4 regions of the Solwaraspora sp. WMMD792 genome follow, and region 4 is predicted to be linked to each of the others. Evidence: riboswitches for the same ligand, from Rfam matches in the RefSeq annotation. Region 4 holds a riboswitch; each other region holds the start of a gene.
What was found. A riboswitch is a leader RNA that binds a small molecule or an ion and turns the genes downstream of it on or off. The one in region 4 is predicted to bind cyclic di-AMP.

Region 1 (4,409 bases), 5.2 Mb from region 4:
CGTCGAGTACCTCGTCGACTACACCGTGGGACAGATCGACCACCCAGTCGCGGGTCGCGCGGCCAGGCTCGGCCTGGATCCTGGTCCGTACCTGGTCGAGCAGCTCCCGACCGTGGCCTCGACCCGGGGCTCCGCCGGGCGCGTACCCGCCGGCGGGATCGTCGTCGGCCTGGCTGTCGTCGGCTGGGTTGCCGCCGGTCGGGTTGTCGTCGGCCAGCACCCGGCCGTCTGCGTCAATCGCAATCTGGCCGCCGACGGCGAGGTCGCACAACACCGCCCCGGCGACGGCGTAGTCGAGCTCTGGGGAAGCGACGGTCGCGGTCCCGGAATCGTCATAGCTGAGCAGGACCAGCTCCTCCGCGAGGCTGAGCGACTCCATGTCATCACGCTAACCGCCCAGACCGGTGACCGCAGGATAAGCGGTAGCTGCGGGAGAAGCAGCTGCTACGGGAGAAGCAGTGCTGCGGGCGGCGCCGAGCGGTTGCCACGGAGGAAGCAGAGGCGGCAGGCGGTCTTGAACGAACACCGCGCTTTCCAATAAGGTGATGCACCGACCGCTGCGGATGTCGGCCTCCGTACCCCCGCCCGTGAGGCCCCAGCGATCGAACCATTGAAGGAGTCGCTGCCAATGGCACGTGCGCTCGCAAATTCGCACATCCATCGTCACAGTGGGTCCCGATATCGACGCGGAGAGCATCGGCCTTTACGGCTCTTGCGGCATAGTGCGATCACGCTGTTGCTCGCCGTAATCGCGTTGCTCTCCCCGGCTGGGCCGGCCCACGCCGAGCCGACGCTGGCTGAGATCGAAGCCGAGTTGGATGCCCAGTGGCTGAAACTGGAACCGGTCATCGAGCAGTACAACAAGGTGCACAGCGAGCTCAAGGCCAACGAGAAGAAAGCGGCCGCGCTCGACGAGAAGATCCGCCCCCTGTCCCTGCAGGCCAACCTGGCGGCGGATGAGATCGGCGAGGTTGCCAACCGCTACTACCGGACCGGGCCGTCGAGCGAACTGAACGCCCTGCTCCGGACCGGATCACCGACCAGCCTGGCGGATCAGCTCGTGGTGCTGGACCGAATCTCCAAGCGTCGGCAGGAAAAGATCACCGCTGTTCTGGAGACCCGGGACCGCTATCTCGCCGAACGGCAGACGCTGGACGAGTTGATCACGAAGCAGCAGGCACAGGACAAGACGCTCGCCGAGCAGCGCAAGACCATCGACGCCGAGATCAAGCGCCTGGAGCGGGCGCGCAACGCCGCGTACCAGTCCACCGGCTACACCGGCGGATCTGGTGCCTCCGGCCCGTGCCCGGCGGTGTCGGTCGGCGGAGCCGCCGGAACCGCGGTCCGCACCGCGTGCGCACAGCTCGGTAAGCCGTACGTCTGGGGTGCCACCGGGCCGAACGCCTTCGACTGTTCCGGCCTGACCCAGTACGCCTGGGCAAGTGCCGGTGTCAGCCTCACGCATTACACCGGAACTCAGTGGAATCAGGGCAGTTCGGTCAGCCGCGCCAACGCCAAACCCGGGGATCTCGTATTCTTCTTTAGTGATCTGCATCACGTGGGGATCTACATCGGTAATGGCCTGATGGTGCACGCTCCCCGCGCGGGTCAACCCGTGCAGATGGAGAACATCGACAACATGCCGCTCGCCGGATTCAAGCGGGTCGGCTGATCGCGGCAGGTCAGCCAGCCCGCCGAGGCAATCTGAGTGGCGCGCGTTGGTCGGCCGAACGTACGGGCGGACCGGTATGAACGGGCCGGTCCGCCCGGCAAGATTCGAACGCTTGAACGATGGCAGCCTATGCACGATACGCAATCGCCTGCGTACTCAATGAGATAGTCCATGTTCTCGCTTGCGTAGCGAGAACGCCGCTCTCTACCCTTGGGGATCGTCGAGTCGGGAGGACGTCAACCAGCCGGGTTGACCTCGGCCTGACACCGCCTAATCGCCGTCTGACGGCGAGCCGGGGACCCACGGCACTTCCGGGGTGAATCCGCAGGCCACCTGCGGTAGGGCGTCTCCTTTCCGCCCGAACCCGTCAGCTAACCCGGTAGGCGGTCTGGGGAGAAGGAGTCCGGTGGCTACGAGCGCCCCTCGGCGATACCTCCGGTGGTCCAGCCGCGACCATCGGCAAAAAACGCCGCACGACCCTAGCCGAATACTCACCGCGTTGATCGCCGCCACCACCGGCGTCGGTCTGCTGCTGGTCGGAGCGCCGGCGCAGGCGCAGCCGACCGTCGCCGAAATCGAGTCGCAGATCGACGAGGTCTGGGCCGAGCTCGAACCGACGATCGAACGGCACAACGCCGTACGGCAGGACCTCGCCGCCAAGAAGAAGCAGGCGGACGAACTGCAGAAGAAGATCAAGCCGCTGCAGATCCAGATCGACCTGGCGATGGACCGGGTCAGCGAGTTCGCCGCCCGGTCGTACAAGGGCGGTAGTCCGTCGGTCTTCAACGCGATCCTGACCAACGGCAAGCCGACCCACCTCGCCGACCAGCTCGAGCTGCTGGACCAGTTCGCCCGGCGGCAGGCACGCGACGTGCAGGCCGTCGTCGACCTCAAGAACGAGTACGCCGCGAAGAAGGCCCCGCTCGACGATTTGATCGTCGAGCTGACCAGCACCGAGGCTCAGCTGGCGGCGAAGGCCAAGGAGATCGACGCCGAGGTTGACCGGCTGCAGGACCTGCGCCTGGAGGCGTACGGCTCGACCAACACCCTCGGCTCGCTGCGTCCCGCGCCCTGCCCGGCGACCTACCCCGGCGGTGCGGCCGGCAAGGCGGTCACCTTCGCCTGCGCGCAGATCGGCAAGCCGTACGTGTGGGGTTCAGCGGGACCGGGCAGCTACGACTGTTCGGGTCTCACCCTGGCCGCTTGGGCGCAGGCCGGCGTCTCGCTGCCGCACAACGCCGCCCGGCAGCGTCAGGTGACCGCCAACGTCAGCCGGGACGAGTTGCGCCCCGGCGACCTCATCTTCTACTACAGCGGGCTTTCCCACGTCGGCATGTACGTGGGTAACGGCTGGATCGTGCACGCCTCCCAGGCGGGCGAACCGGTGCAGATGCGCAAGATCGGTTCGAGTGTGCACAGTTACGGCAGGCCCGGCTAGACCTCACTCCTCCCCATGGCCTGGCGCGTGCCGCTGATCCCCCCGTCAAGCGGCAGCACCGGCCACCGGAAAGGCGCCCTCCCATGTCTCCCCCCGGCTTGGGAGGGCGCCTTTCGCCTCCCCGCCGCCGGTGCGCCGGCTCTCCAACAGCCCAGCCGGTTCAGCTGGTCGGCCAGGTGCGCCACCGCTGCCAGGACCGGCTCGGAGTGGGCCCACGCTGCCCCTGGTACCGGGATCCGTAGACCGCCGACCCGTACGGATGCTCGGACGTCGACGAGAGCCGGAAGATGCACAACTGGCCGATCCTCATCCCGGGCCAGAGCTTGATCGGCAGGTTCGCCACGTTGGACAACTCCAACGTCACGTGGCCGGAGAAGCCGGGGTCGATGAAGCCGGCGGTGGAGTGGGTCAGCAGGCCCAGCCGACCCAGGCTCGACTTGCCCTCCAGTCGGGCGGCCAGGCCGTCGCCGAGCGAGACGACCTCGAGCGTGGAGGCGAGGACGAACTCACCGGGGTGCAGGACGAACGGGTCGCCGCTGGGCACCTCGACCTGGGACGTCAGATCGTCCTGCCGGGTGGCCGGGTCGATGTGGGTGTACAGGTGGTTGTTGAAGACCCGGAAATACCGGTCGAGCCGGACATCGATGCTCGACGGCTGGATGAGCGAGGGTTCGAACGGCTCGAGGGAGAGGCCGCCGGTCTTGGTCTCCGCGACGATGTCCCGGTCGGAGAGGAGCATCGTCACACGATAGCGACCGTGCGGCCGGTGCGACCGCGCGGCCGGTGTCCTGGCCGGAACGTACCCGGATCGGCTTGGCCGGGCGATCCGACTATCTCTTCGTACACATGTTCGATAGAATCATCGCATGGCAACCTGGTCCGAGTTCGCAGCCGACGAGCCCCGCCTGGCCACGGCGATCCGACTCCTCATGCAGCAGTACGGTCCCGGCCTCGGCTACCTCGCCACCGTCCGAGCCGACGGTGGTCCCCGGGTGCACCCGGTCTCCCCGGTGATCACCGACAGCGGGCTGTTCTGCTTCATCATCGACTCGCCGAAGCGGCGTGACCTGGAGCGGGACGGTCGGTACGCGCTGCACTCGTTCCCGCCGGAGGAGAGTGACGACGAGGCGTACCTGGCAGGTCGGGCGCATCCGGTCACCGATCCGGCCAAGGTGGGTCGGCTCGCCAGCGATCTCGGGGCCGTGCCGCACGTCGACTGGCGACTGTTCGAGTTCACCGTCGACGTGGCGATGGTGGCGCAACGCGGTGGCAGCACCGGCCACTACGCGGCGGCGGCGC
Region 2 (4,409 bases), 5.9 Mb from region 4:
CGATGCACGTCCCGTACGACGACGAGCTGGGTGTGCACCCGCAGTCGGCCGGGTTCACCCGGCACCAGGAGTGGGACTTCGCCGGCACCCCGCAGGACCACTATCCGCTGCTGCTGCACTACCCGTACTTCGATCTGTACCGCAAGCAGGTGGTCAAGCAGGCCGACCTGGCGCTGGCGATGCACTGGCGGGGCGACGCGTTCACCGAGGAGGAGAAGGCCCGCAACTTCGCCTACTACGAGCGGCGTACGGTGCGGGACTCGTCGTTGTCGGCGTGCACCCAGTCGGTGATCGCCGCGGAGACCGGCCATCTGGAGCTCGCCCACGACTACATGGGTGAGGCCGCGTTGATGGACCTGCACGACATCAACCGCAACACCCGCGACGGCATCCACGTGGCCGCCCTGGCCGGGGCGTGGCTCGCGCTGGTCGCTGGCTTCGGGGGGATGCGTGACCACGGCGGGGAGCTGGCCTTCGCTCCCCGGCTGCCACAGCGGATCAACCGGCTGGAGTTCGCCATGATGTGGCGGGGCCTGCGGCTGCGGGTGGCGGTCCAGCACGACGAGGTGACCTACTCGCTGCGCGACGTCGACCCCAACGCCACCGTTGACCTGACCCACCACGGCGAATCGATCACGGTGGCTGCGGACAAGCCGGTCACCCGGGCGATCCCGCCGGCCGGCCCGGTCGGTCCGCCGCCGCAGCAGCCGACCGGCCGGTCACCGGTACGCCGGTCGGCGCGTACCGACTGACGACCTACGTCTCGTGCGGTGCCGGGCCGGCCCGGCACCGCACGAGGTGAGGTCAGGTCACAGCAGGGACAGATGTACGTGGTTGGTGTGGTCGCTGTTCGGGTCGCCGCCGGCGCCGCTGTACGAACTCCAGCCGGTGGTCGGTGACCAGAACTGCCGGTACCAGATGACGTACAGGATGCCGAGCTTGTCGGCGTTGCGGACGAAGAAGGCGGTCAGGTTGTTGCCGTACAGCCGGTCGTCGCCGAAGGCGTCGCCGCCGAACCCCTGCTGCTGAGCGGAGAAGTCGCAGGCCCGCCCCTTGGGGTGCTCGAACGGTCCGCCGGGGCGGAAGCAGGAGACGAAGCGGGTGAAGCCGGCCTTCTTCGCCTCGTTCAGCGCGTGCATGGTGCGCGGCGTGATGCAGCCGCTCGTGGTGGGGTCGTCCAGACTGCACGACTGGGACGGCCAGGAACCGTCCGAGTTGCGCGGCGCCTGGGCGGCGACCGGCGAGGTGGCCGAGACGAACCCGTTGGTGGCGACCGCGCCGACCAGTTGCAGGGCCTTTTCGGCCTCTTTCTTCTGGCGGGCCATCGCTTCGAGTTGCTGTTCCTCGCGGGCCACTTCGGCGTCGATCGCGGCGACCGCCCGGGCGGCCTGTTCGCGGGCCTCGTTGAGCTCCCGGATCCGCTTGTTGTCGTGCATGGCGATCATGTCCAGGCCTTCGGCGCGTTCCAGCAACGCGTCCGGGTCTGCGCTGTTGAGCAGGACCATCACCGGGGTGATCCGACCGAGACGGTACGAGTTGGAGGCGACCTGGCCGATCTGTGGGGTCAGCGCCGCTATCCGTTCCTCGACCTTTTCCAACTCGAGGTTGAGTTTCAACTGGCGTTTGCGGGACTCGTCGACCGCCGCCTTGGCTTCGACGTAGCCCCGGCCGGTCGATTCGAGCACTTCGCTGAGCAGTGGCGGGGCGCCTTCGTCGTCCGGATCCTGAGCGGCGGCCGGCGACGCTACGACGAAGCCGGCGAGCAGGGCGGCGACGGCGGCGAGGGCCGCGGCCGTCGGAATCCGCCGGCGGAGGGGTGCGGTCATCCTGTTCCTTTCCTTGGCCGCCGACCGAGTTAGCTGACGGGTTCGGGACGGAACGATCCCTACCGCTGGCGCGGATTCACCCCGGTGGAAACGTGGTTCCCCGGCTCACCCCGGAGGGTGATTGGGCGGCGGTCACCGCCGGCACCGGTGGGCGCCGCCTGGCGGAGACCGCCGGCAAGCTTACCGGATCGGTCACCGGCATCAACACCTCGACAATCCTGACTGAGCTGAAAAATCCGTTACCAGGCAACGACTTTCGGTGATGTCCACTGTCTGCGTTCGGCGGCGTACGACAAGTCGTCAGGCGGGCCGGATTCGCTGCGCCGAGGTTAGCGGCTGACTACAGTGCGTATGAGGAAAAGCGGGAAAGTCGCAGCGTCGGACGGATCTTCGATGAGAGATGACGATTCCCCGGTCGGGCCGCCGGACGCCGACAGCGTGGTGGTGATCGGCCTCGGCCGGTTCGGTGGTCAGGTCGCCCAGTCTCTGCTCCGTCTCGGCCACGACGTGCTGGGCATCGACGAGCACCCCAAACGGGTGCACCGCTGGTCCGAGCGGCTGCCGAGGGTGGTCGAGGCGGATTCGACCGATGACCAGGCGTTGCGCCAGTGTGGCGTCGCCGACTACCCCCGCGCGGTGGTCGGCATCGGCTCGGACGTCGAGGCCAGCATCCTCACCGTGGTGGCGCTGACCGAGCTGGGTGTCCCGGAGGTCTGGGCGAAGGCGATCACCGCCAAGCACGGCCGGATCCTCGCCTCGGTCGGCGCGCACCATGTGATCTTTCCGGAGGCGGCGATGGGTGACCGGGTGGCCCACCTGCTGGCCAGTCGGATGCTCGACTTCATCGAGTTCGACGACGGGTTCGCCATCGCCAAGGTCTGCGCCCCACCGGACGCCGCCGGCCGGACGTTGGCCGAGTCCCGGCTACGTCAGCGGTACGGCATCACGGTGGTCGGGATCAAGGAGCGGGACCGGCAGCTGAGGTACGCGGGACCTGAGACGTTGATCCCGCCGGATGCGCTGCTGATCGTCGCCGGGGCGACCACGGCGGTTCAGCAGTTCGGCCGGTGAACATGGGCGTGACCGCCTCATCACACCTTCATTTCGTGAGCTGATCAGCCGCCGGACTTTCGCAAACTCGTGACTCAGGCTACAGTCCCTGCATGGGAGCGCTTCCATCGATGGATGTGCCCCGCTGAAGTAGTCGACGCGTGGCGCGGCGATGGCGACATCACCGTGTCAACCGCACAGCTCCCGAGGCTGGCGGCGGGCCAAGCCCGGACTCCGCCGCCAGCCCGCGCACCACCTGTCGAGAGGAGGTGGAACCAGAGCCACTCGCGTGGCCCGGCTCCCGCGCGTCACGCACGACCTGGACGCCAGACCGCTCGTGCGTGTTTAGCAACTGATGGTGGGGACGGGGGTTGCCCTCCCCGTCCCCACGCTAGTCCTCGATTGTTACGGCGGGGAATCGCCGACAAGTCAGGACCGCGACGCCGGTCCGTCCGACAGTGCTGCCCGGCCTGCCGATGCATCGGCAGGCTTCGTTGTATATGGGGCCTGGGGCAGCGGCTGGGCTGCCGCGCCCGGTCTGTGGCGACGGTCGGACCGGGCCCTTTCCGTCGCCCCGCATGGGTTCGAGGTTCGTCGATCGGTAGTGGGCAAGCTCACAGTCGGTCGATCCGCTGGTCGCGACCGGACGATCCGGTCGCGCGCCGCCGGCGCGGTGGTGCCCGGCTAGTCAATCGACAATCATGGATATCAAGGTCGCTGGTCCGTCCCGGCGGCCGCACCGAAAGCGAGATGTCCATGCCGCAACCGCCGCACCGCTGCCGCCGGTGGATCCGGCGCGATCCCAACCACACCCGACGCCGGCTCGGCGTCGCGGTCGCCGCCGCACTGCTCGGCCCACCCCTGCTACCGGCGTCCGTGGCGCTCGCCGCGGCGGACACCGAGCCGCCGACCACTCCCGGCACCCCGACCGTCGCCGAGATCAGCACCACCGACGTCACCCTGGTCTGGACGGCGGCCACCGACGACGTCGGGGTGACCGGCTACCGGAATGCGGGCCAGTGCTCCGGCCTTCAGGCCGGGGGTGAAGGCCCGCGCTGGGAGGGCCGCCAGGCCCGAGCAGTGCCTTAACCGGGACGGTTCTGCTGCTCGATGTACTGCTTGATGACGCTCAACGGTGCGCCGCCGACAGACCCGGCGAAGTACGAGCCGGACCAGAGTTTGTTGGCCCGGTAGTAGTGGCGTGCCAGGTCGGGGAACTCCTGCCGGAGGCGGCGCGAGGAGACCCCTTTGAGGCTGTTGACCAGCCTGGCCACGGCGACCTTGGGCGGGAAGTTGACCAGCAGGTGGACGTGGTTGTGGCCGCCGTTGAACTCGACCAGTTCGGCCTCGAAGTCGGCGCACACGTCTCGCATGATCGCCTCCATCCGGGTCAGGTGCCGGTCGGCGAACACGTTGTGCCGGAACTTCGTTACGAAAACCAAGTGGACATGCATCGCGAAAGTGCAGTGCCTGCCGGTGCGGATGCCTCGAAGTTCGACCATAAACCAACATGATACAGTGATGGCCGTGCAG
Region 3 (4,409 bases), 3.2 Mb from region 4:
TCGTGGCCACCATCCAGCAGGAGCAGGACCAGGCGATCCGGTCGCCCGCCGCCGGGGTGACGATCGTCTCGGGCGGCCCCGGCACCGGCAAGACCGCGGTCGCGCTGCACCGGGCGGCGTACCTGCTCTATTCGGACCGGAGCCGGTTCGCCGGCGGCGGCATCCTGGTCGTCGGCCCGACCGGTGTCTTCGTCGAGTACATCGCCGCTGTGCTGCCGGCCCTGGGTGAGGAGAGCGCCACCCTGAGGTCGTTGGGGTCGCTGCCGCCGGGAGTGTCGGCGACCCGGACGGATCCAGCGTCGGTCGCCGTGCTGAAGGGGTCGCTACGGATGCGGCGGGTGCTGGAACGGGCGGTACGTGACGCGGTACCGGACGGGCCGACCGAGCTACGGCTGCTCTACCGGGGGCAGTTGCTGCGGCTACGCGGCCCGGAACTGGACGGCATCCGGGCCCGCGCGCTGCCCCGGGGGGCGCGGCGCAACGAGGTCCGGCGGGCCGGTATCGACGGGTTGTTCGAGGCGTTGTGGGCGCAGGCCCGGCAGTTGGTGGCCCCGGCCCGGCTGCCCGGACAGGCCGAGTTCGAGGACGAGTTGTCGGACCGGGACGATTTCCGGGACTTCCTGCGGGCCTGGTGGCCCCGCCTGCTGCCGCGACACGTGCTGGGCTGGCTGGCCCGGCCGGACCGGCTGCGTCGGTACGCGCGGGGAGTGCTCGACCCGGCCGAGATCACGGTGCTCGCCGACGCGTTCGGTGGCCTGGCGGACAACGGGCCGACGATCGCGGACGTGGCGCTGCTGGACGAGTTGGACGAACTGCTCGGCCGGCCACCGCAGCCCCGCCGCCGGCACCGGGATCCGTTCCAGGTGACCGGCGGGGTGCGTGAGGTGACGACCTTCGCCGATCGGGACCGGGCGGCCCGGGCCGCCGCCCGGGAGCGGCCGGCCGACTACCGGGAGTACGCCCACGTGGTGGTCGACGAGGCGCAGGACGTGTCGCCGATGCAGTGGCGGATGATCGGGCGCCGGGGCCGACTCGCCTCCTGGACGGTGGTCGGGGATCCGGCGCAGACCGCGTGGACCGGGGATCCGGCCGAGCTCGCCCAGGCCCGGGACCGGGCGTTGGGGCGGCGGCCGCGGCGGGAATTCCAGCTGACCACGAACTACCGCAACCCGGCGGAGATCTTCGAACTGGCCGCCGAGGTGATCCGCGAGGTCGCTCCGGACGCCCCGTTGCCGACGGCGGTCCGATCGACCGGGGTGGCGCCACGCCGGGACCGGATAGCTGCGGCGGTGCTGCCGGCTGCCGTCCGTACCGCGACCGCCGAGATGCTGGCCGCAGTGGAGGGGACGGTCGGCGTCATCGCCGCGGTGGCCCGGCGGGACGAGGTCGCCGGCTGGCTCGGCGAGCTGGCGACCTCTCGGCTGCAGGTGGTGTCGAGCCTGCAGGCGAAGGGCATGGAGTACGACGCGGTGGTGCTGGTGGCCGGCGAGGAGATCCGTGCCGAGTCCGAGGCCGGGGTGCGCACCCTCTACGTCGCGCTCTCCCGGGCGACGCAGCGGCTGGTCACCATCGACCTCGACCCGGAGTCGATTGCACATATTGCTATGTGAGCATTAGTCTACTGACGAGACGCCGGGCGACGGAGGGTGGCAGGCGTGGGAGTCGGACACGATCACGGCGCCGGGAGCACCGGCCAGCGACACTACGGGCGTCTCTGGGCCGCCTTCGCCCTGCTGGCGGGCTTCATGGTCGTCGAGGCGGTCACCGCGCTGGCCACCGGCTCCCTGGCACTGCTGTCCGACGCCGGGCACATGTTCACCGACGTACTCGGCATCGGCATGGCGCTCGCGGCGATAGCCGCGACCCGGCGACCGACCGGGGAGCCGCAGCGCACCTTCGGCCTCTACCGCCTCGAGGTGCTGGCCGCGCTGGCGAACGCCGTACTGCTCGCCGGGGTCGCGCTCTACGTCCTGGTTGAGGCGGCCCGCCGGTTCGCCGATCCGGAGCCGGTGACGGTCGGCCCGATGCTGGTGGTGGCGGTCGCCGGACTGCTCGCCAACATCGTCGCCTTCGCCCTGCTGCGCCAGGGGGCCAGGGAGAGCCTCAACGTACGGGGCGCCTACCTGGAGGTACTCGGCGACCTGCTCGGCTCGGTGGGAGTGCTGGTGGCCGCCACGGTGATCGCCACCACCGGCTGGTGGTACGCCGACCCGCTGGTCGCCGTCGGTGTCGGGGTGTTCATCCTGCCGCGCACCTGGCGGCTGGCCCGGGCCGCGCTGCGCATCCTGGTGCAGGCGGCGCCGGAGCATGTGGAGGTCGCCCGGGTCCGCAGCCGGCTGGCCACCGTGCCGGGCGTCTGCGACGTGCACGACCTCCACGTCTGGACGCTCACCCCGGGCATGGAGGTGGCCTCGGCACACCTGGCCGTGACCCCGTCAGCCGATATCGGCACGGTGCTGCGGGACGCCCGGACGGCCCTGCACGACGAGTTCGGTATCGAGCACGCGACGCTGCAGATCGAGCCGCTGGCCCCCGCCGACTCCTGTGGACCGGCCGACTGGTGATTAGCAGATGCTTAAGTTTCGTGACCTTACCGCGACGTTGACAGCTACGATATACGTATATTTCTGATTTTTCCAGACATAACATGGCTATCGATACCGGGACGGCAACCCGGGGAACCGGTAGTCTCGGCCCCGGTCTCCGCTCGGGCGGCGCCCCTCCGGCGCCCGCGGAGGCCGTCGCCTAATCGCCGTACGGCGAGCCGGGGAACCACGTACCTGGGGTGCATCCGCGTCACGCGGTAGGGATCTTCCGTCCCGAACCCGTCAGCTAACCCGGTCGGCGGCTGACGGAAGGAACGCACAGTGTCACGCACAGTCCACAGGAAAACCCGATTCGCGTTGTTGGCGGCGTTGACCGCCGCCCTGATGGCCGTCACCGGCACCCCGATCGGCTCGCCGGCCGGAGCCGCCCTGCCCACGAACCGACCCGACCGGGTCGACGACGAGGGCGGCACCGACAGCCTGCGCAAGGAGCTCGATGCGGCCTCGAAGGGCTGGATCGACGCCAAGGCGGCGCTCAACCATTCGAAGGACCGGCAGAAGAAGCTGTCCGAGCAGCTCGACACGGTCGGTGCTGAGCTGGAGCAACGGAACAGGAACGTCGGGCACATCGTCGACCGCGCGTACCGCAACGGCCGGCTCGGCCCGGTCTCCGCGCTGCTCAACAGCACCTCGCCGGAAGGGTTCATCGACCGGGCGGCGGCGCTGAGCGCGGTGACCGCCAACGAGGAGAAGCAGCTCCGCGAGCTGTACCGCACCCGTGACCAGGTGACCAGGTCCAAGGCTGCGATCGAGCATGAGATCCGGGAGCAGCAGAAGCAGGTCACCATCATGGACCAGCGCCGGAACCAGGCGGAGCGGGCCCTGGCCGTCGCGGTCGCCGCCGAGAAGGAGGCGGAGGAACGGGCGAGGCAGCAGGCGGCGGAGGAGGCCGAGCGGGCCGCCGCCAGCGGATCCTCCGGCTCAGGATCCTCCGGCTCCGGCTCGTCGGGATCCGGGTCGTCCAGCGCGTCGGCGACCCCGGCCCCACGCAACGCCAACGGCTCCTGGCCGGCCGAGTCGTGCAACGTCGACGACCCCACCACCTCCGGCTGCATCACGCCGCGTACGCTGCACGCCCTGAACCAGGCGAAGGCTGCCGGCTTCACCCGCTACGTGTCCTGCTTCCGCAACGGCAGCTCCGGCGAGCACCCCAAGGGCCGGGCGTGTGACTTCGCCGCCCAGCCCAACGGCTTCGGTGGAGTGGCGACCGGCGGCGACAAGAGCTATGGCGACAACCTCGCGAACTACTACATCAACAACGCCGACCGGCTCGGCGTGCTCTATGTGATCTGGTACAAGCGGATCTGGCTGCCCAGCAGCGGCTGGAAGACGTACAGCGGCGCAGGCGGCGACCCGTCCAGCGACCACACCAACCACGTGCACCTGTCGGTGTACTGACGTCGCGCGTACGGGGGCGGACGGCCACGTCGGTGGCCGTCCGCCCCCGTACTGCTATGAACCGACGCCCCCGCCGGCTCGACGGTGATCCCCCGAATCGCCGTAGCGCATTCCCGGAGGACGATTCCTGTCAGCATCGATAATAGATGTGCAGGAGCCTCGGGCAGCACCGAAAGACCGATCGGCATATCGACCGACGGCCACCGGCATCCACACGAGAGCGCTCTACCACCACGCAGTCACACCCGGCTCACGCTGGGCACATTGCCGCCCGCGAGGCCGAGAGAGCGCTCTCACAGTTAGATATATAGCAGCAGCGGCACGGCTGTCAACAGACCGCGACGACCCCGTACCGGATGAACGAAACTTCATGTCGGGATATTGACAGGAGCCCGTATGTCTGAT
Region 4 (4,409 bases):
AGGCCCTGCTGGACCTGTACGGCGTACGCGACCAGCAGCAGGTGCAGGAGCTCGTCGAGCTGGCCCGGGCGGCACGACGGCGCGCCTGGTGGAGCGGCTACAAGGACCGGGTACCGGCCGCCTACGCGGCCTACATCGGCCTGGAGGCGGAGGCGTCGGCACTGCGGTACTTCCAGCCGATCAGCTTCCCCGGCCTACTGCAGACCGAGGAGTACGCCCGCGCCGTGATCCCGGCCGACGGCCCGCACCACGTACCGGCGGCCGAGATCGAAGGGCGGGTGCAGATCCGGCTGGCCCGCCAGCACGAGGTGCTCTTCGGCGCCGATCCGCCGCAGATCGAGGTGGTCATCGACGAGGCGGCGCTGCGCCGGATGACCGGCGGCCCGCGGGTGCTGCGCGAGCAGCTCCAGCATGTGGCGAAGATGTCGGCGGCACCTCATGTCACGGTCCGGGTGCTGCCGTTCACCGCCGGAAGCAACACGGTGCTCGGGCCGTTCGTCATCCTGCACTTCGCCGACCAGGCCGACGCCGACGTGGTGTACGTGGAGAGCGCTCTGGTCGAGGAGGTCATCGACCGGGCCGACGAGGTCCGGCCGTACCAGCATGTCTTCGACCGACTACGGGCAGAATCCCTGTCACCGGCCGACTCGGTGGCGATGCTGCACGACCTCGCCCGTCAACTGGACGGGCGAGACGCGGGCTGATCGACGTCGACCAGCCCGCTGGCGACCGCAGCGACGGTCGGGCCCGCTCACCGCTGGTCGGGCACCCACGGTTCGATGGTGACCGGCTCGGACAGACCGGCCAGCCGGGACATTTCCCGGGCCCGCATCAACGCCCGGCTCACCTGGCCGTACTGGCGTTCGTCGTCGGTGCTGAACAGCAGCAACAGCAGTCCCTGGTGACGGCCCCAGAGTTCGTACGCCCGCGGCCGCAGCCGGTCGCCGAGCCAGGCGACCGCCACCGGCACGAACGCAGCCGCCAGCATGGCGAGGTAGGCCCCCGCACTGACCTCGTCCAGCCCGCGGGTGTAGCCGACGGTCACCGCGACCGCCGTCAGGGTCAGGGCGGTCACCGCGATCACCCGGCCGGTGAGCCGGTCGCGGGCGCCCCGTGCGGTCCGGAGTTCGGTGAGGTCGCGGACGGCGAACCGCCGGCCGGCCACGACGAACCATTCACCGGTCACGCAGATGCCGGGCTGCCGGTAGAAGGTCCGTCCGACACTGGAGCCGGACGGGGCGGGTACCGGGGAACCGCGTCGGGGTGGGGTCTGGCGAGTAGCACGCATAGCTGCCTCCGAAGGGCTCGTGCGGCGCTGACCTTGCGGGTCCATTGTGCAAACAGCAAGCTACTCGATGGAAGGTAGTCATTCTGCCACCTAGCAGAATGACGTACGGCAGGCCGCGTCCTGGATGGCGAATCAGACCTTTTGCGCCTATTTATCCAGATAGCTTACTGACGACAACCGCGCAGACCGACTAATGACGCATTATTCGCAATTGATCAGGCGCTGTCCAATGACGACGTACCGCAGTCGACCGGTCACGCGAAGGCAATAGGAATGTTGCCCAGAGCAGCCAACCGTCACATCCAGTAACTGTCAACGGACCCCAGCCAGTTCCATGCCACGGATCACGATCGCAGCACTTTCCGGGTCGCGACCCTTGCGGCTAAGTTGGACCGGCTGGTCCGGTCGCCAGTCGCCGGGAAGCGGTGACGCCGGTCCAGTGCCGCCGAATCGCCGTACCGAGATTATCCGACGTTACGAACAGTGATCTCACGGTTGCGATCCGGGGACCCATCGGCAACTGGGGTGAATCCGCGGTTCACCGCGGTAGGGCGAACTTCCCGCCCGAATCCGTCAGCTAACCCGGTAGGCGGCGAGGAAGAAGGGTTCTGCGTTCTTGTCAACAGCGCGGATTCTGCTGCGCACCCTGATGCTGGCCGGCGTAAGCCTCGGCCTGGTGGTACCGGCGACCGCCGCGACCGCCCAGCCGACGGTCAGCGAGCTCACGCAGCAGATCGACAAGGAATCCGAAGAGCTGGCCAAGGTCGTCGAGTCGTACAACCGGCTCAGGGAGGAGGCCAAGGCCACCCGGGCGGCGGCCGAGGAGATCGACGCCAAGCTCGGCCCGCTGCAGGCCGAACTCGCGGCGGCGCAGACCGAGGTCGGTCAGATCGCGGTCAACGCGTACAAGACCGGCGGGTTGAGCACCGCGACCGCCCTGCTCGACGGCACCTCCGGCAGCTTCATCCACCGGCTCGGCACCCTCGACCACCTGGCCCGGGACCGGCAGCAGCGGCTCACCGAGTTCACCAGCACCCAGCTGACCTACCTGGCCGAGCAGGAGAAGCTGCAGGCCGCCCTGGAGAAGCAGGACGCCCAGGTCAAGGAGCTCGCCGACCGCAAGAAGAGCATCGAAGCCGACATCGACGAGCTGATGGACAAGCGGGAACGGGCCTACGGTGCCGCGAGCGAGACCGGCTCGTCGTACACCGGGACCGTCCCGTCGGTGTCCGGTGCCGCCGGCTCGGTCGTCGAGTTCGCGTACGGAGCCATCGGCAAGCCGTACGTCTGGGCTGCCAGCGGCCCGAACGGTTACGACTGCTCGGGCCTGACGCTCGCCGCGTGGCGTACCGCCGGCAAGAGTCTGCCGCACAACGCGGCGATGCAGTGGGACGTGGTCGCGAAAATCAACCGTGGCTCACTGCAGCCCGGTGACCTGGTGTTCTACAACGGTCTCGCCCACGTCGGCCTGTACGTGGGCGGCGGCCAGGTGATCCACGCACCCACCTTCGGCCGCACCGTCGAGCTGGCCAGCGTGGACATGATGCCGCCGTACGGCTACGGCCGGGTCCGCTGACCCGGTCGCTCGCCCGACACCGCCGACGGCCCGGCATCCGCTGAGCGCGGATGCCGGGCCGTCGTCAGTTCGTCGGTGGGCGCTGTCAGTTCATCGGCGGATCAGGTCGCCTGCAGCCGATTCGTCAGGCCGCCTGCAGCCCCTCCGCCCGGGCCAGCTCCCGCAGCCGGCCCAGCGCCTGAATCTCCAGCTGACGGATGCGCTCCCGGGACAGTGAGAAGCGCGACGCGACCTCGGTCAACGAGTGCTCCCGCCCGTCCTCCAGGCCGTACCGGGCCCGCATGATGCCGGCGGACCGGTCGTCCAGGTGGTTGAGCAGGCCCTCGATCCGCTGCCGCTCCAACCCGGTGAGCACGATGTCCTCCGGCGACGGTGCGTCGCTGTCGGCCACCAGGTCGCCCAGGTTGGTGTCGCCGTCGTCGCCGACCGGGGTGTCCAGCGACACCGTGTCCTGCGACCACCGCACCAGCTCGTGCACCCGCTCGACCGGCACGCCGAGCGAGGCGGCGATCTGCTCCGGCTCCGGGTCCGAACCGAGCTCACGGGTCAACTGCCGGGCCACGTTGCGCATCCGGTTGACGTCCTCGACCAGGTGCACCGGAAGCCGTACGGTCCGCTCCTGCTGGGCGATCGCCCGGCTGATGGCCTGCCGAATCCACCAGGTCGCGTAGGTGGAGAACTTGAAACCACGCTCGTAGTCGAACTTCTCCACCGCGCGGACCAGACCGGTGTTGCCCTCCTGGATCAGGTCCAGCATCGGCATCCCGGACCGGACGTAGCGGCGGGCGATCGACACCACCAGGCGCAGGTTGGCCCGGATGAACAGGTCCTTGGCCCGTTCACCCTCGACGACCAGCCGCTCCAACTCCTCGCGGCTCACCCCGGCCCGCGGCACGCCCTGCTCCAGCAGGTGCTCCGCGTACAGACCGGCCTCGATCGCCTTGGAGAGGTCGACTTCCCGGGCCGCATCGAGCAGCGGCGTGCGGGAGATCTCATGCAGGTAGACGCCAACGAGGTCCCGCTCCTCGGCGACCTCGTCGGTCCGCAAAGCCATCGTCTTCTCCACGTTGCTCACGGTCCCCTCGTTAACCCCACGTCGTGCCCTGTCACCTGCGATGCGCATCTCCATCAGCCTCTCCCCCGTCACGTCCGCCTCCGATCCGGCGAACCTGATGTGGCAGGCCCCGCCGTATGGCGCCGACACCTGCACAACAGATGAGACGCGTCAGGGATTCCGTCTCGTGAGTCGAAGCTGACACGATTGCCTGAATAATTGCTGTGAACAGGATTGGCGTTTCCTGCCAGGCTCCTCGATCGCCGCGCTGCGTCGGGCCGGCCGACTGCCCGATTCACTGAGGTCGGCGGGGTGTGGCAGGCTCCCAGCACACCACGACACCGGGCAGGGCGCAGCGATTCCCGTCACTACCCCTCCTGCGATCCTCGTCACTGCCCGCCGGTCGGTTGGTCCTGGCCAACGCCGGTTGGTTGGTCCTGGCCAGGAGTACGGCCCGAGCGGGGTGCACGGTTCATCACCTCCCGACAGAC

Region 1: it holds a riboswitch for cyclic di-AMP, as region 4 does, so the genes downstream of both, O7629_RS26965 (NlpC/P60 family protein) here and O7629_RS04150 (NlpC/P60 family protein) in region 4, are expected to answer to the same signal.
Region 2: it holds a riboswitch for cyclic di-AMP, as region 4 does, so the genes downstream of both, O7629_RS30035 (hypothetical protein) here and O7629_RS04150 (NlpC/P60 family protein) in region 4, are expected to answer to the same signal.
Region 3: it holds a riboswitch for cyclic di-AMP, as region 4 does, so the genes downstream of both, O7629_RS18025 (hypothetical protein) here and O7629_RS04150 (NlpC/P60 family protein) in region 4, are expected to answer to the same signal.

Annotation. Positions count from the first base shown of each region.
Region 1 is NZ_JARUBH010000009.1:5,798,462-5,802,870, reverse strand. Features, by position in the region: gene O7629_RS26975 (GPP34 family phosphoprotein) at 1-379, opposite strand, end outside; gene O7629_RS26970 (NlpC/P60 family protein) at 629-1,672, shown strand; cyclic di-AMP (ydaO/yuaA leader) riboswitch at 1,930-2,073, shown strand; gene O7629_RS26965 (NlpC/P60 family protein) at 2,172-3,110, shown strand; gene dcd (dCTP deaminase) at 3,271-3,849, opposite strand; gene O7629_RS26955 (pyridoxamine 5'-phosphate oxidase family protein) at 3,977-4,409, shown strand, end outside.
Region 2 is NZ_JARUBH010000009.1:6,455,312-6,459,720, forward strand. Features, by position in the region: gene O7629_RS30030 (glycoside hydrolase family 65 protein) at 1-752, shown strand, start outside; gene O7629_RS30035 (hypothetical protein) at 810-1,826, opposite strand; cyclic di-AMP (ydaO/yuaA leader) riboswitch at 1,829-1,964, opposite strand; gene O7629_RS30040 (TrkA family potassium uptake protein) at 2,220-2,897, shown strand; gene O7629_RS30045 (hypothetical protein) at 3,627-3,965, shown strand; gene tnpA (IS200/IS605 family transposase) at 3,962-4,378, opposite strand; partial or broken gene O7629_RS30055 (transposase) at 4,398-4,409, shown strand, end outside.
Region 3 is NZ_JARUBH010000009.1:3,783,377-3,787,785, forward strand. Features, by position in the region: gene O7629_RS18015 (AAA family ATPase) at 1-1,610, shown strand, start outside; gene O7629_RS18020 (cation diffusion facilitator family transporter) at 1,656-2,564, shown strand; cyclic di-AMP (ydaO/yuaA leader) riboswitch at 2,733-2,863, shown strand; gene O7629_RS18025 (hypothetical protein) at 2,868-4,004, shown strand.
Region 4 is NZ_JARUBH010000009.1:583,856-588,264, reverse strand. Features, by position in the region: gene O7629_RS04160 (helix-turn-helix transcriptional regulator) at 1-704, shown strand, start outside; gene O7629_RS04155 (DUF6232 family protein) at 752-1,288, opposite strand; cyclic di-AMP (ydaO/yuaA leader) riboswitch at 1,748-1,894, shown strand; gene O7629_RS04150 (NlpC/P60 family protein) at 1,938-2,864, shown strand; gene O7629_RS04145 (sigma-70 family RNA polymerase sigma factor) at 2,989-3,987, opposite strand.